DNA from 2 places in the Micromonospora sp. NPDC048898 genome. Region 2 is predicted to be linked to the other one. Evidence: riboswitches for the same ligand, from Rfam matches in the RefSeq annotation. Region 2 holds a riboswitch; the other holds the start of a gene.
The links. Region 2 has a riboswitch for cobalamin ahead of ACGFIQ_RS25670 (hypothetical protein). Riboswitches for the same ligand answer to the same signal wherever they lie in the genome.
Positions count from the first base shown of each region.

Region 1: linked by a shared signal. The riboswitch ahead of cobN (cobaltochelatase subunit CobN) and the one ahead of ACGFIQ_RS25670 (hypothetical protein) in region 2 are both predicted to bind cobalamin.

Region 1 is NZ_JBICUF010000019.1:92,858-100,371, forward strand. It holds gene ACGFIQ_RS32065 (transcriptional regulator) at 1-210, shown strand, start outside; gene ACGFIQ_RS32070 (MBL fold metallo-hydrolase) at 222-929, opposite strand; gene ACGFIQ_RS32075 (inositol monophosphatase family protein) at 1,067-1,873, opposite strand; cobalamin riboswitch at 2,182-2,311, shown strand; gene cobN (cobaltochelatase subunit CobN) at 2,642-6,310, shown strand; gene ACGFIQ_RS32085 (VWA domain-containing protein) at 6,307-7,514, shown strand, end outside.
Region 2 is NZ_JBICUF010000011.1:170,614-178,127, reverse strand. It holds gene ACGFIQ_RS25685 (CbiQ family ECF transporter T component) at 1-593, opposite strand, end outside; gene ACGFIQ_RS25680 (LPXTG cell wall anchor domain-containing protein) at 598-1,530, opposite strand; gene ACGFIQ_RS25675 (prenyltransferase/squalene oxidase repeat-containing protein) at 1,527-4,256, opposite strand; cobalamin riboswitch at 4,350-4,481, opposite strand; cobalamin riboswitch at 4,534-4,656, shown strand; gene ACGFIQ_RS25670 (hypothetical protein) at 4,760-6,193, shown strand; gene ACGFIQ_RS25665 (hypothetical protein) at 6,261-6,452, opposite strand; gene ACGFIQ_RS25660 (hypothetical protein) at 6,406-7,035, opposite strand; gene ACGFIQ_RS25655 (hypothetical protein) at 7,032-7,514, opposite strand, start outside.

The DNA of each region.
Region 1 (7,514 bases), on a different contig from region 2:
GCGCGGAGCATGATTCTGGTGCAGGCAGCTGAGCCGGTCAGCACCACGGCCGTGGTCGCCGCGACCCGGCTGCCGCTCGGTACCGTCGGTGGTCACCTGCGGGTGCTGACGGAGGCCGGTCTGCTCCAGAAGCGCCGGTCGGGCCGGGAGGTCCTCTACTGGTGGACGGATGCGGCGCGGGCGCTCGTGGCCGGAGCCTCATCGTTCTGACAGGGCATGGGTCAGGTGCCGTCGACGGCCGAGCGGGTCTGCTCACGTGTCATCGGCTCGGCGTGGCTGGAGACGTACCAGTCGTAGGTGTCGTCGAGCAGACGCCGGACCAGAGCCAGGTCAGGACCGTCCTCCGGGCGGCGCAGGTGTGCCGGCGGCGGGTAGAAGCAGTCGCCCAGCAGCATGACGCCCGAGTCCGGCACCAGCACCACCGTCGAGTCCGGTGCGTGGCCGCCGCCGACGTGACGTAGCTCGACCCCGACCGGCAGCTCGTCCACGTCGGCGAAGACCCGGGCGGGCGGCAGGACGGCGAAGTCCTCCCACGATTCCACCGCGAGCGCCCGAGCCCGGAAGCTCGGGCCGAGGCGTGGATCGGCGCGTACCTGCTCGCGCAGATAGTGGTGGCTCCACGGGCGGGCGGCCTCGGCGCGCAGCAGCGGTACGGCCGTCTCGTGCCCGACGATCTCGACTCCCGGCCAGGCGCAGGCGCCCCAGACGTGGTCCCAGTGGTGGTGGGTGTAGACGAGCCAGCGCGGCTGGGGTAGCCCGGCGGCCGTCAGCGCGGCCTGGATCTCCCGGGCGTGCGCGGGGCTCTGCCCGGCGTCGATCAGCACACTGCCGCGCTCGTCGGCGACGACTGCGACACCGGCCTGGACCGCCTCCGGGTCCGGGTCGCCCGGGCAGAGCCAGACCCGACCGGCGAGGTGGTGGAATCGCATGGCGACGATGGTGATCGACCCCCGAGATCTTTCGCGGACGCTGTTCCGGCGGTCACCGATCCTAGATAACCGGGCCGCTTGCCACCGCCACAAGCACCGAGGCAGGCTACGACCCCTCATGATCCGCGAGTCACAACCTAGCCGGGTGCCGCACGTTCGAGTGATCGTTGGACGAGCGTGAGGACGGGCGGTAGGAGCAGGTCGTTGCCACCGATCGTGGCGACGGAGTGCACGCTGTGGGGGGTGCCGTCGAAGTCGACGACCAGGGCGCCCGCCTCTCGGGCGACCACGACACCCGCGACGGTGTCCCAGGGCTTGTTGCTGAGCATGATGAACGCGTCGATCCTGCCGTGAGCCAACCAGGCGAGGTCGATTGCGGCAGACCCGTGCATGCGGATCCGTTGGACGTGCCGGGTGAGCTGCTCGGTGATGGCGAGTCGTTCGGCGTTCTTCCGGCTGGCCCCAGTGCCGACCGCGTAGTCGCCGATGGCGACGACGGCGTCCCTGAGGTCGGTGACCCGGCTGGCCTGAATGCGTCGATTGTTGGCGTAGGCACCGTGCCCCCTGGTGGCGTGGTAGCGGGTGCCGAGGAACGGCAGGTCGATGACGCCGAGGACGGCGTCTGTGTCGTGGATGAGGCCGAGGGAGATCCCGCACAGGGGTGAGCCGTGGACGAAGTTGACGGTGCCGTCGACGGGGTCGAGTGCCCAGGTCAGTGTGCTGGTGTCGCCGCTGCTCCCGTACTCCTCGCCGAGGAAAGCGATATCAGGCGCCTTGGCGGCCAGATGCTCGCGGACCGCCCTCTCGATGGCGTAGTCCACCTCGGAAGCCATGTCGCGCTCACCCTTGAAGGTCAGCGCACCGGGCTGGAGCGTCCGCATCAGGTCGTGCGCCAGGTCCACGGCCTCCTGCGCGAGGGGGAGGAGGCGGGCGTAGTCGGTCATAGCTGGCGGCTGCGCTCCCAGAGTGAGGTGAACATCTCGTCGAATATCGGGTAGAGGCCGGAGGTGCCCGCGCTGCGTTCGATGAACCATTGTCGGACAGTCGACGCCCCGCATCCGCGGTAGCACGCCCGTTTTCTCGGCTGGCTGTCACTGACTCGCCGGCCGCGCCGGCTCGCCGTCTCGTGGTCAGGCAACCCCGCGCGCCTATATTTTCCCAGGTCAATGTGATGAGCGCGGCCGGGCGACGCCGGGGCCGGCGTTGACCGGCGGCGCGGCGGTGTGGCAGCATTCGCGGCCTGACGGCAGTGAAGGAAGTCGGTGCGATTCCGACGCGGTCCCGCCACTGTCACCGGGGAGTGATCCCCCCTCGTGAGTCACGGCCGTGTGTCTGCGGCTGGAAGGCCGGGGGAGAGCGTCGATCCGGAAGCCAGGATACTTCGGCCGTCGGGACGTACCCCAGGGCGTGGACACCCGAGGAGGACCCGATGACGCACGGCGTCTCATTCATCGACGAGCATCGTCATGACCCGCATCGCGGGCGACACACCGCACCCGGAACCGGCCGCGCCCGCACGGCTGGCGCCGGTTGCCTCGACGCACGCCAGGCCGCTGGCTTCCGCTACCGCTGAGTTGAGCGCCCGCCGCTGACCGGCTCCGACGCCCGCGTCGACGAGTCCGGCAGCGCCGTCGTACCGGCTGACGCCGCACCCACCCGCTTCGTCCAGGTCGCCCCCGCAGCGGCCAGGGCGTCACTCTCCGGAGCCCGCCGTGCGCATCCTGCTGCTCTCCACCGCCGACACCGACCTGCTGGCCGCCCGCGCCAGCGGCGCCGACTACCGGCTCGCCAACCCCGCCCGGGTCACCGCCGACGAGGTGCCCGCCCTGCTCGACGGAGTCGCCCTCGTCGTCGTACGCCTGCTCGGCGGTCGACAGGCGTGGCCGGACGGCCTCGCCACGGTGCTCGGCACCGGGGTACCGACGGTCGTGCTCGGCGGCGAGGCGCTGCCCGACGCGGAGCTGATGGCCATCTCCACAGTGCCGTCCGGGGTCGTCACCCAGGCGCTGTCGTACCTGGTCGAGGGCGGGCCGGACAACCTGGCGCAACTGGCCCGGTTCCTCTCCGACACGGTGCTGCTCACCGGCGAGGGGTTCGCCCCGCCCACACCCACCCCGGCGTACGGCGTGCACGGCGAACACCCGACCGACCCGGACCGGCCCACCGTGGGGATCGTCTTCTACCGGGCGCACGCCCTCGCCGGCAACACCGGATTCGTCGACGTACTCGCGGACGCGGTCCGCGAAGCCGGCGGCAATCCGCTGCCGATCTTCTGCGGCTCGCTGCGCGGGCTGACCACCGGCGCCGGCCCGCTCGGGCTGTTCGCCCGCTGCGACGCGCTGCTGGTCACCGTGCTCGCCGCCGGCGGTGCGGTCGCCGCGGACGCCTCCGGAGGCGGCGACGAGGACGCCTGGGACGTCGGCGCCCTGGCCGCCCTGGACGTGCCGGTCATCCAGGCGCTCTGCCTGACCAGCACCCGGGCGCAGTGGGAGGCCAGCGACGCCGGGCTGTCCCCGTTGGACGCGGCGATGCAGGTGGCCATCCCCGAGTTCGACGGTCGGATCGTCACCGTGCCGTTCTCGTTCAAGCAGATCGACGCCGACGGCCTGTCCGTCTACGCCGCCGACCCCGAGCGGGCCGCCCGGGTCGCCGGGATCGCGGTGCGCCACGCCCGGCTGCGCTACGTGCCCAACGCCGACAAGCGGATCGCCGTGGTGCTCAGCTCGTACCCCACCAAGCACTCCCGGGTCGGCAACGCCGTCGGGCTGGACACCCCGGTCTCGGCGGTCCGGCTGCTCGCGGCGCTGGTCGACGCCGGCTACCACCTGGGCGACGCGCCGGTGCCCGACGACGGTGACGCGCTGATCCACGCGCTGATCGCCGCCGGAGGCCACGACGTGGAGTGGCTCACCCCGGAGCAGTTGGCCGCCGCCGAGGCCCGGATACCGGGGTCGACGTACCGGCGGTGGTTCGACCAGATCCCGGCCGAGCTGCGCGAACGGATGCGGGAGCACTGGGGTGAGCCGCCCGGCGAGCTGTACACCGAGAGCGGGGACATCGTCCTCGCCGGGCTGCGCTTCGGCAACGTGGTGTTGCTGATCCAACCGCCGCGCGGCTTCGGGGAGAACCCGATCGCCATCTACCACGACCCGGACCTCCCGCCGAGTCACCACTACCTGGCCGCGTACCGCTGGTTGGCCGCTCCGAGCGCGGACGGCGGCTTCGGCGCGGACGCCGTGGTGCACCTGGGCAAGCACGGCACCCTGGAGTGGCTGCCCGGCAAGGGCCTCGGCCTGGCCGCCGACTGCGCGCCCGACGCGGTCCTCACCGACCTGCCGCTGGTCTACCCGTTCATCGTCAACGACCCCGGCGAGGGCACCCAGGCCAAGCGGCGGGCGCACGCCGTGGTGATCGACCACCTGGTGCCGCCGATGGCCCGCGCCGAGACCTACGGCGACCTGGCCAAACTGGAGCAACTGCTCGACGAGTACGCGACGGTGCAGGCGCTCGACCCGGCGAAGGTGCCCACCGTGCGGGCGCAGATCTGGGACCTCGTCCGCGCCGCCGAGCTGCACCACGACCTGCACGCCGAGGCGATGCCCGACGCGGACGACTTCGACGACTTCGTGCTGCACCTCGACGGGTACCTGTGCGAGGTCAAGGACGTGCAGATCCGCGACGGGCTGCACATCCTCGCCGACGCGCCCACCGGTGAGCCCCGGGTCAACCTGGTCCTCGCGGTGCTGCGCGCACCGCAGATCTGGGGCGGCGCCCGCGCCCTGCCCGGCCTGCGGCAGGCGCTCGCCGTTGCGTACTCCCTCGACGAGCAGGAACTGCTCGCGGCACCTGGCGAACGACTGGCGCTGCCCACCGCGCTGACCGACGTGGTGGACGGGCCGGCCGGCACCGCCGCCGACGCGATCGACCTGATCGAGGCCCTGGCCCGACGGTTGGTCCTCGGCATGGAGACCCTGGACTGGGCCGTGGACGGGGTCGACGCGGTGGTGGCCGAGGTGACCGGGCAGCCCATCCCGGACGTCGCGGCGGTGCTGCACTTCGCCGCCACCGAGCTGGTGCCCCGGCTCGGCCGGACCACCGACGAGCTGACCAACACCCTCGGCGCGCTCGACGGCCGGTTCGTGCCGCCCGGCCCGTCCGGCTCACCGACCCGGGGCCTGGTCAACGTGCTGCCCACCGGGCGCAACTTCTACTCCGTCGACCCGAAGGCCATCCCCAGCCGCAACGCCTGGGACGTCGGGGTGGCCCTCGCCGACTCGCTGCTGGCCCGGCACCTCGCCGACACCGGGGCGTACCCCCGCTCGGTGGGTTTGACCGTGTGGGGCACCAGCGCGATGCGCACCCAGGGCGACGACATCGCCGAGGTGCTGGCGCTGCTGGGCTGCCGGCCGGTGTGGGACGAGCGGTCCCGGCGGGTCACCGGCATCGAGGTGGTGCCGACCGCCGAGCTGGGCCGGCCCCGCGTCGACGTGACAGTGCGCATCTCCGGTTTCTTCCGCGACGCGTTCCCGCACGTGGTGGCGCTGCTCGACGACGCCGTGCGGCAGGTCGCGGCCCTGGACGAGCCGGAGGCGGAGAACTACCTGCGGGCGCACGTCGCCGCCGACCTCGCCGAGCACGGCGACGAGCGGCGGGCCACCGCCCGGATCTTCGGCTCCAAGCCCGGGGCGTACGGCGCCGGCCTGCTGCCGCTGATCGACGCCCGGACCTGGCGCAGCGACGCCGACCTGGCCGAGGTGTACGCGGTGTGGGGCGGCTACGCCTACGGCCGGGGCCTGGACGGGCGGGAGGCGCGCGCCGACATGGAGCGCTCGTTCGCCCGGATCGCGGTGGCGGTGAAGAACCAGGACACCCGCGAGCACGACATCGTCGACTCCGACGACTACTTCCAGTACCACGGCGGGATGGTGGCGATGGTCCGCCACCTCACCGGGACGTCACCGCAGGCGTACGTGGGTGACTCGGCGATGCCGCACGACGTGCGCACCCGCACGCTGGGCGAGGAGACCCGGCGGGTGTTCCGAGCCCGGGTGGTCAACCCGAAGTGGATCGCGGCGATGCGCCGGCACGGCTACAAGGGCGCGTTCGAGCTGGCGGCCACAGTGGACTACCTGTTCGGCTACGACGCCACCGCCGGCGTCGTCGACGACTGGATGTACGAGCACCTGGCCGCCGCGTACCTCTTCGACGACACCACCCGCGAGTTCCTGGAGCGGTCCAACCCGTGGGCGCTGCGCGGCATCACCGAGCGCCTGTTGGAGGCCGCCGACCGGGGGCTGTGGGCCAAACCCGAGCCGGCCACCCTGGACCGGCTGCGCGACACGTACCTGGCCAGTGAGGGCGATCTGGAGGACCGGGCATGAGCGTGACCACTTACCCGTTCAGTGCGGTGCTCGGCATGGCCGACATGCGGCTGGCGCTGCTGCTCAACGCGGTGTCCCCGGCGATCGGCGGGGTGCTGGTCCGGGGTGAGAAGGGCACCGCCAAGTCCACCGCCGTGCGCGCACTGGCCGCGCTGCTGCCCCCGGTCCGCCGGGTCGCCGGCTGCCGCTTCGGCTGTGACCCGGCCGAGCCGGACCCGGCCTGCCCGGACGGGCCGCATCCGGCCGACGCCGCCGCCGAGACGCGTCCCGCCCGGCTGGTGGAGCTGCCGGTCGGTGCCGCCGAGGACCGGGTGGTCGGTTCGCTGGATTTGGAGAAGGCCCTCGGCGAGGGGGTACGCGCCTTCGAGCCGGGCCTGCTCGCCGCCGCGCACCGGGGGGTGCTCTACGTCGACGAGGTCAACCTGCTGCACGACCACCTCGTGGACCTGCTGCTGGACGCGGCGGCGATGGGTCGCAGCCACGTCGAGCGGGAGGGCGTGTCGGTCAGTCATGCGGCCCGGTTCCTGCTGGTGGGCACCATGAACCCGGAGGAGGGGGAGCTGCGCCCGCAGTTGCTCGACCGGTTCGGGCTCACGGTGGAGGTGGGTGCCAGCCGGGACCCGCAGGTCCGGGTCGAGGTGGTCCGCCGCCGGCTCGCCGCCGACGCCGACCCGGCCGGGTTCGCCGCCCGCTGGGCCGACGCCGACGCGGAGATCGCCGCCCAGGTGGCCGCCGCCCGCCGCCGGCTTCCCGGGGTACGCCTCCCGGACGCCGCGTTGCGGCAGATCGCCGAGGTGTGCGCGGCGTTCGACGTGGACGGGATGCGCGCCGACATCGTCACGGCCCGTACCGCCCTGGCCCACGCCGCCTGGCACGGTCGGGACCGGGTCACCATCGACGACGTCCGGGTGGCCGCCCGGCTGGCCCTGCCGCACCGCCGCCGCCGCGACCCGTTCGACACCCCCGGGCTGGACGAGAAGCGCCTCGACGAGGCGTTGCAACGGGCCCAGGACGCCCACCCCGACGACCCGGACGACAACGGCCCCGAGGACCGCGGCCCAGACGGTGGCGGCCCGAACGGTGGCGGCCCGAACGGTGGCGGCCCGAACGGTGGCGGCCCGAACGGCGGGGGCCCGGCTGGTGGCGGCCCGCAGGGCGGCGACGGCAGTGATGATGGTGCCGGCCAGGGCGAACCCGGGCCGGC
Region 2 (7,514 bases):
CCGGCGCGGAGACGGCGGGCTCGGGCGACGCGTTGCACGCTCTCCACCAGTTGCGGTGCGACGCTCAGCGAGACGGTGACGGCGACACCCAACTCGTAGAGCGCACCGGGAAGGACCCGCAGCGCGCGTTTGGGGTTGGCCAAACTGTTGGCGGCGCCGATGCAGCACAGCAGACAGGCCAAGCGGAGCCCATCGACAGCCGCGGACAGGGTCGCCTCCAGGGAGACCGGGCCGCCGATCTGGATTCCCGCGTACCAGTCGGGGGTGGGCAGGTGCGGGAGCCGGAACAGGATGTGGTCCTCGGGGGTCATTCCGGAGGCGAAGACCGTCCGGAACACCACCCGGATCGCGATGATGATCAGGGCCAGGTAGAGGTAGTAGCGGAACGCCCGCGCCCAGGGTGCGTCGGTGCGGCGGACGGTGACGACGAAGCCGAGCACCGCGAAGATGAGCAGCAGCAGCAATGGGTTGCTGGTGCGGCTCGCGGCGGTCGCGAGGGCGAGCGCCCACAGCCACCAGGCCACCGGGTGCAGGGGGCGAGGCAGCCGGGCGACCGCGAGGCGGTGCGGGAAGCCGGTGCGGATCGGGGGCATCGGGTCAGGTGCGGCGTCGCCGCCAGCCGACGACACCGCCGACCAGGGCGAGGACGGCGAGCAGGCCGACGGTGATCAGCGCCGGCAACGCCGAGCCGGTGTCCTGACGGGCAGCCGTCGCGGTGGGCGCCGCGTCCAGGATCCGGGGTCCGTCGGGGGTCGCGCTCGACGGCCCGGACGGCACTCCCACTGCTGAAGGCGTCGGGCTGGCCAGCGGCGTCGGCGTACCGCCCACCGGGAACGACGTCGGCGCTCCCGTCGCGGGGAGGCCGGGTGGGGAATTGCCGGCTCCGGGGGCACCCGGTGCCGGCGGGTTGCCGGCGCCGGGCGGGTTGCCGCCACCGGGTGGGGCCGTGGGTGGCGCGGCCGGGGGTGGCGTGGTGGTGGGGGCGCCGATCGGCGTGTTGTTGCGGGCTCGGACGCTGTCCGGGCTGAAGGTGGGCCGGCCCTGGGTGCCGCCGATGTCGGTCGCTCCGAAGATCCACAGGTCGACGCTGCCGGGCTTGGGTTTGTAGCTCATCGCGCCGAGTTGGCTGTAGACCCAGGTGTTCTGCCCCGGGTCGGCGTGCCAGTACGACCAGTACGCGCTGGCTGGTGGGGTGAGAGCGCACCTCTCGTCGGCGGGGGTGGGATATTGGGTGCCGCCCTGGTGGCCGGCGTAGCCGATCCGGCAGATGAACGCGGGCCCGTCGTGCTGTGTTCCGGTGGTGCGCCAACCACCCTGGTTGAGCAGTTGGTAACCGGTGGTCGGGGTGGTGCCGCAGGAGCGCAGGAGCGGCCCGCCCCACTTGCTGAAGTCGACGGCGAGGATCACCCCGGTCGACGTGGTGCACTGCCCGATCGGCAGCGGCGCGGCCACCGCGGTCGCGGGTGTCCCCGCCACCATGGCGACGATCGACAGGGCCGCGGCCGACCGCAGCCACCTGCGGGCCCTCACGAGACACCGCCGTCGCCGGTCACCGTGCGCCGTCGTGCGGAGATCCGCAGCAGGATGCCGGCGACGACGAGCACGAGCGCCAGGAGGGCGATGGTCAGGATGGACGCGCCGGTGCGGGGCAGGTGGCCCGACGGCTGTCCTCCGGCGGCCGGCGACGACGGGACCAGGCTGGTCGACGGGGACGCCGACGGGCTCGCTGACGAGGACGGCGTCGCGGACGGGGCGGGGGTCTGGGTCGGGGTCGGATCCGTGCCCGGCAGCCCGTGCACGTCGCGGGTCAGCGTGGCGAACGAGATGCCGGTGGCACCGCCCACGACCTGGGTGGAGGCGCGCACGTCGGAGCCGGCCTGCCCGTCGGCGGCGACGCTGAAACCGCCGTCGTCGTTCTGCTGACTGGCGAGGAAGGCCAGGGCCTTGTTGATCTGACCCGCGTAGGTGGTGCCGCGCAGGGTGAGGCCCTGGATCGCGAGCGCTGTGGAGTTGGTGGAGTCACCGGCCGCGCCCGGGAACCCGCCGTGCCCCTTCTGGGTCGAGGCGATCCAGGCCAGCGCCTTGTCGACCGCGCCGGCCGCCGACGGGTCGTCGGTCACCAGGGCGAGGGTCATCGCGGCCATCGCCGTGCTGTCGACGTCCCTGTCGGCATCCGCCGCCGGGATGAGGCTGGGGAACGACCCGTCGGCGCGTTGCAGTCCCTTGAGGAACTCGACCGGCTTGGTGGCGGCCTCGCCCTGGCCGGCGCGGTGCTGCGCGATGATGCCGAGCGACTGCCCGAACACCGAGGTGGCGTACCGGTAGTTGCCGGCCCCGGCGCAGCCGGTGAGCGCGTCGGTCTTGGTGCAGGTCACGTCGCTCAGGGCGGCGATCAGATCGTGTCCACCGAAGGAGCGGGGGTCATAGCCGGTGACCTGGGCCAGTAGGGCCATCTTGCCGATCGCGCCGCCGACGGCGTAGTCGGTGCCGACACCCAGCCACATGTCGACGGTGAAGCCGTTGTCGCCGACCGCGCCGCCGCCGCGCAGGAACTCCACGATCGCCCGCAGCTTGGCGTCGTTGCCGCCGGTGGCGGCCAGGGCGTAGGCGCCGTCGATGCTCAGCCCGAAGTCGGGGAAGCCGGGGAACGACTCGTAGTACCTGCCGTCGATCAGATTGGTCGGCGAGACGAGGTAGGACACTCCCTTGACCAGATCGGGTCGCGGCCCGGTCGGCGGCGGGTTGTTGCCGAGGGTGGCGAGGTTCTTGCCGGCCAGCGCGAGCGCCGCGGCGGCGGTGGCGGCCAGGTCCGCGTCCGGGTTGCTCGGGTCGGGGCTGAGCCCACCATCGGCGACGATCCGGCTGACCAGCAGGCCGGTGGCTGCCGCCGCCCGGTCGGCGTCGCCCAGCACGGCGAGGGCCTGCGCGGCGTGCCCGGTCGAGTAGGTGTCGGTCAGCCCCGCCCCGGTGTACGGCTGGTAACCGCCGTCGGGCTCCTGCGCCGTGGCCAGGAACGCCTTGGCCGAACTGAGCGCCGCGTCGTGCGCGCCGAGCGTGTGCAGCGCCAGGACGGCGAGGGTGGTGGCTGCGAGGTCGGGGTCGCAGGCTTCGGTGGGGCTGCGCCAGACACCGGCGAAGGCTCCGATCGTGCACTGCTGCTCGGTCAGGCGGGTGACGGTGGAGGCCGGCGGGGTGACGCCGGCGCGCTTGAGCGCGAGCAGGGCCGTCGCGTGGGTCAGCGGATCGCTCGATCCGGCGAAGTCACCGGCGGCGGCGCAGCCGGCGTCGGCGTCGGTCGCGGTGCAGACCCGGTCGGTGAGCGTGGCGATCAGGTCCCGGTCGCCGAACGCGCGCGGATCGCCGCTGGTGCTGGTCAGCAGGAGCGCGAGGCTGGCGACGTTGGCGATGCGGGGTGGGGCGGTGCCACCGTTCGGGAAGATCACGGCATCGACGTGCGCCCGCAGATAGTCGACGATCTTGGTGAGCGTCTGGTCCTGCCCACCGGTGCCGGCCAGGGCGGTGGCGACGGCGATGGTCCGGTAGTAGTCGACGAAACCGTTGTCGACGTGGTCGCCGTCGGTGAGCTGCCCCACCAGGTAACTCGCCACCGCCTTGACCTGCGCTTCCGTCGGTCGCGCCGGCACGGGCGTCGAGGTCGGGGTCGGGGTCGCCGTCGGAGTCGGGGTGGCGGTCGGAGTCGGGCCGCTCGCGCGCACTGACTCGGGGGTGAAGCTCGGTGCCCCGGTGGTGCCGCCGATGTCGGTGCCGCCGAAGACCCACGCCTCGACCTCACCCGGGCCCGGCCGCTGCGACATCGCGCCGAGTGGACTGTAGGTCCAGTGGTCCTGCCCGGCCGGGGCGATCCAGTAGGACCAGTAGGCCGACGCCGGTGGCGTCAACTGGCACGCCTCGTCGGCCGGCGTCGGGTGTTCGGCACCGGACGCGAAGGCGGGTGATCCGATCCGGCAGATGAACCCGGGGCCGTCGTGGGCGGTGCCGGTGGTGGTGAAGCCCGCCTCGTGCAGCAGGTCCAGGCCGGTGGTCGGGGTGGCGTCGCAGCCACGCAACACCGGTCCGCCCCAGGCGGCGAAGTCGACGGCGACGATCGCGCCCTGGGTCGGGGTGCAGGACTCCAGCGGATCGGCGAGCGCGGCGCGGGTCGGCACCACCAGCGCCACCGCGCCGAGCACCGCTGCGGCGACGGCCGCCAACCATGCCGCAGGAACGCGCGACGTTTGACTGACCAGTGGGGACATGGCGACTCTCTCGGGGGCTAGCGGCGCAGGCGCGGGCGCGGACCCCGAGGACAAGTCCCGGAAATCTGGCTCCGCGCCGTGTACCTCGACGGCGCTGCGGTGCTCTATCCAGCCAGGTAATCCGACTCGTCCCGAGAATGGGACCTACGGCTGCGGGCCAGCGCCGGACTTTGACCGGCTTCCCCTGACTGCTGGATCGCGGCCATCGGACCACAACCGCGACCACCTCGTCAACGCAAGACCGTGTCATGTACCTAACAGCGCGCGGTAGGGGCTTCCTCCCATACGGTGACCGCGTCATCGCGTGGGGGAACCCGGTGGGAATCCGGGGCTGACGCGCAACGGTGAGGACGGTCTGCCGTCCCGAGCCCGACTACCCACGTGGTGACGCAGCACCTGCGGTATCCGTCCCACGCGTCCTGCGGCCGGCCCGCCCCGTTCCCGCCGGCCCCTCCCGGGCTCCGGGTCGAGGCAGTCGTGCCCCGTACCCCCAAGGAGACCCGATGTCCTCACGCCTCTCCTCCGGCAGTCGCCGGAGACGAATCGCGATAGCTCCCGCCGCCGCGCTGATCGCCACCGTCGTCGCTGTCGCGACCGGTGCAGCGCCCGCCGCCGCGACCTCGACCGCGGCGCAGATCGCCACCGCCAAGACCAACGGTGTCGCCTACCTGCGCACACTGCAGGCCGCCGACGGCAGCTACGCCAGCGGCGGGCTGTCGAACGAGTGGGCGTTCAGCGCGTTCGCACCCGCCGGCGTCGCGGCGGTGGACGTCTACCCCTCTGGCGACACGACCAAGAACGCCCGCGTCGTCTACCGCGACCAGCTCTCGGCCGCGTCCTGGCCGAGCAGCACGCCGGTGGTCACCGACTACGAGCGTGGGGTGCTGAACGCCTACGCCGCCGGCATCGACCCCGCCCGGGTCTCCTCCACCCGTAACCTGATCGCCGACACCATCGCCTACTGGCAGACCGGCTCGGCCGGTTACTACGGCCCGCCGGCCAACTTCAACGGCACCGTCTTTGGCACTCTCGCCCTGGCCGGTGCGAAGACCCAGTCCGGCGCCGCCCGCGTACCGCAGGCCCTGCTCAACCTGTCGATCACCCGGATCCGCAACAACCAGCACAACGACGGCGGCTGGACCTTCACCCAGGCCGAGGGCAACCCCACCCAACTCGCCGCCGCCAGCGACATCGACATGACCGGCGCGGCCATGGCCGCGCTCTGCGCCGCCGGGGTCCCGAACACCGACACCGACGTCGTTCAGGCGAAGAACTTCCTCAAGAGCAAGCTGGTCAACGCATCCGGCGCGTTCAGCTCGATGTTCGGCGTCAACACCGACTCCAACGCCTGGGCGGTCTCCGGCCTGAACGCCTGCGGCATCCCGAGCCAGGGCACCGACTTCACCACCACCGCCGGCAAGACCCCGATCGACTTCCTGCGCGCGCAGCAGCTGAGCGGCGGCGGGTTCAAGTACCTGCCCACAAACACCACCCCGTCGGCGTACGCCTCCATCGACGCGGTACGCGCGCTCGCCGGCGCCGGCTACACCGCCGCTCCCCCGACCCCGGTCACCTCCGGCGCGCCCACCTGGGTCGCGGCGAGCGGATTCACCACGGGCGCCGCCACCCGACTCGCCGTGATCGTCGACAACGGCAGCGGCAGCATCAAGCCGTGCGCGGTGACGCTGACGCCGACCGCCGCCACCACCACCCTCGGCGCCGTGTTGGACGCCGCCGTCGGCGCGGCCGTTCCGAGTGGCTGCGTCACCGCACTGAACCCCACCAGCGGCACCGGCACCGTCACCTCGATCAACGGCCTGGCCAACAGCGGCTCCTCGACCTGGAAGGTCGCCCGCGACGGCGGCACCCCGGTCACCGCGGCGCGCGGCACGACCGTGACCGTCGGCGACACGATCTACCTGCGCTACGGCGCCTGACTGTGGGGTGGTCAGCAGCGGCCTTGCCGCCGCTGACCACCCGCCGGCTGATCCGCCCGCCGCCGCTTTAGGCGAGGGTGACGAGGTGGACCGCGGCGACCGTGACGAGTCCGGCGCCAAAGAGCGTGATGCCGGTAGCGGCGAGGACCGGCGCCACCCGGGTGGCCAGTCCGAGAACGGCACGCGACTGCGCGCCCCGGGTGACCAGCGAGCTACCGGCGACCGCCAGGACCCCGACGCCGAAAAGCACGACGGCCATGCCGAGGCCGAACGTCAACACCAGCAGCAGGGCGAAGCCGGCGCGACCGAGGAAGAGCCCGGTCGCCAGTACGAGGAACGCGGCCGGGGGACGGGGTCAGCCCACCGGAAATGCCCAGCAGGAGCAGGCCGGGACGCTTGCCGTGCTCATGATCATGACTGTGCCCGTGGCCATGACCGTGCTCATGGCTGTGGCTGTGACCGGCGGCGTGCAGATGCCGGCGCACCATCCACAGACCGGTGGCCAGGACTATCAGACCCGCGCCGAGTTGCAGCCAACTCGTGAGCTCCTGCATCCGAATCACCTCGGACAGGGACAGGAACGTCCACGCCACGCCGATCACCAGCACGGAGAGCGTGTGCATGACGGCCACCGAACCGCCCAGCCAGGCGGCGTCGCGGATCCGGCCCCGCGAGCCGGCGAGGTAGGCGGCGGCCAAGCTCTTGCCGTGCCCCGGGGCCACGGCATGGCCCGCCCCGGCGGCGAACGCGAGCACGAACGCCAGCGGCGGCACGCCCGGTGAGTGGATGAGGTCCTGCAACCGATCCGAGAGCGACGCGGAGAGCACCGTGGTCGCGGTCATGCCACGACCCCCCGTCGCCGCAGCCGTCGCGCCACCAGCAACGCACCGATCGCGACGAGCAGGAACCCGCCGACGACGGCGGCGATCTGCACGGCGGCGCTCCGGCCGAGGCTGGTGCCGCTGGCCAGCGTCGGAGCGCCGCCCACGAGGGCCCAGTCGTGAGAGTCATCGCCCGACCCATACACCGCGCGTTGTCCGTCGGGACCGGTGGCCATGGCCCGGTACGCGGGGTTCAGGTCGGTCAGCATCCGCACCGCGACGCTGACCCGGTCGACCGACCCCGGGCAGGTGTAATCGACGCTCGCGCCCACCCGCGCCAGGGCCGTCACCGGCGCGACAACTCCCGGGCAGAGACGCGGGCCGTCGCCCACCGTGATCCGTTCGAGCAGGTACGCGGCGAACCGCTCGGATGCGGCGATCACCGCGGGGTCCGACGTGCGGTAGTCGACGGCGCCGTCGAGCAGAACCCGGTCGGACGG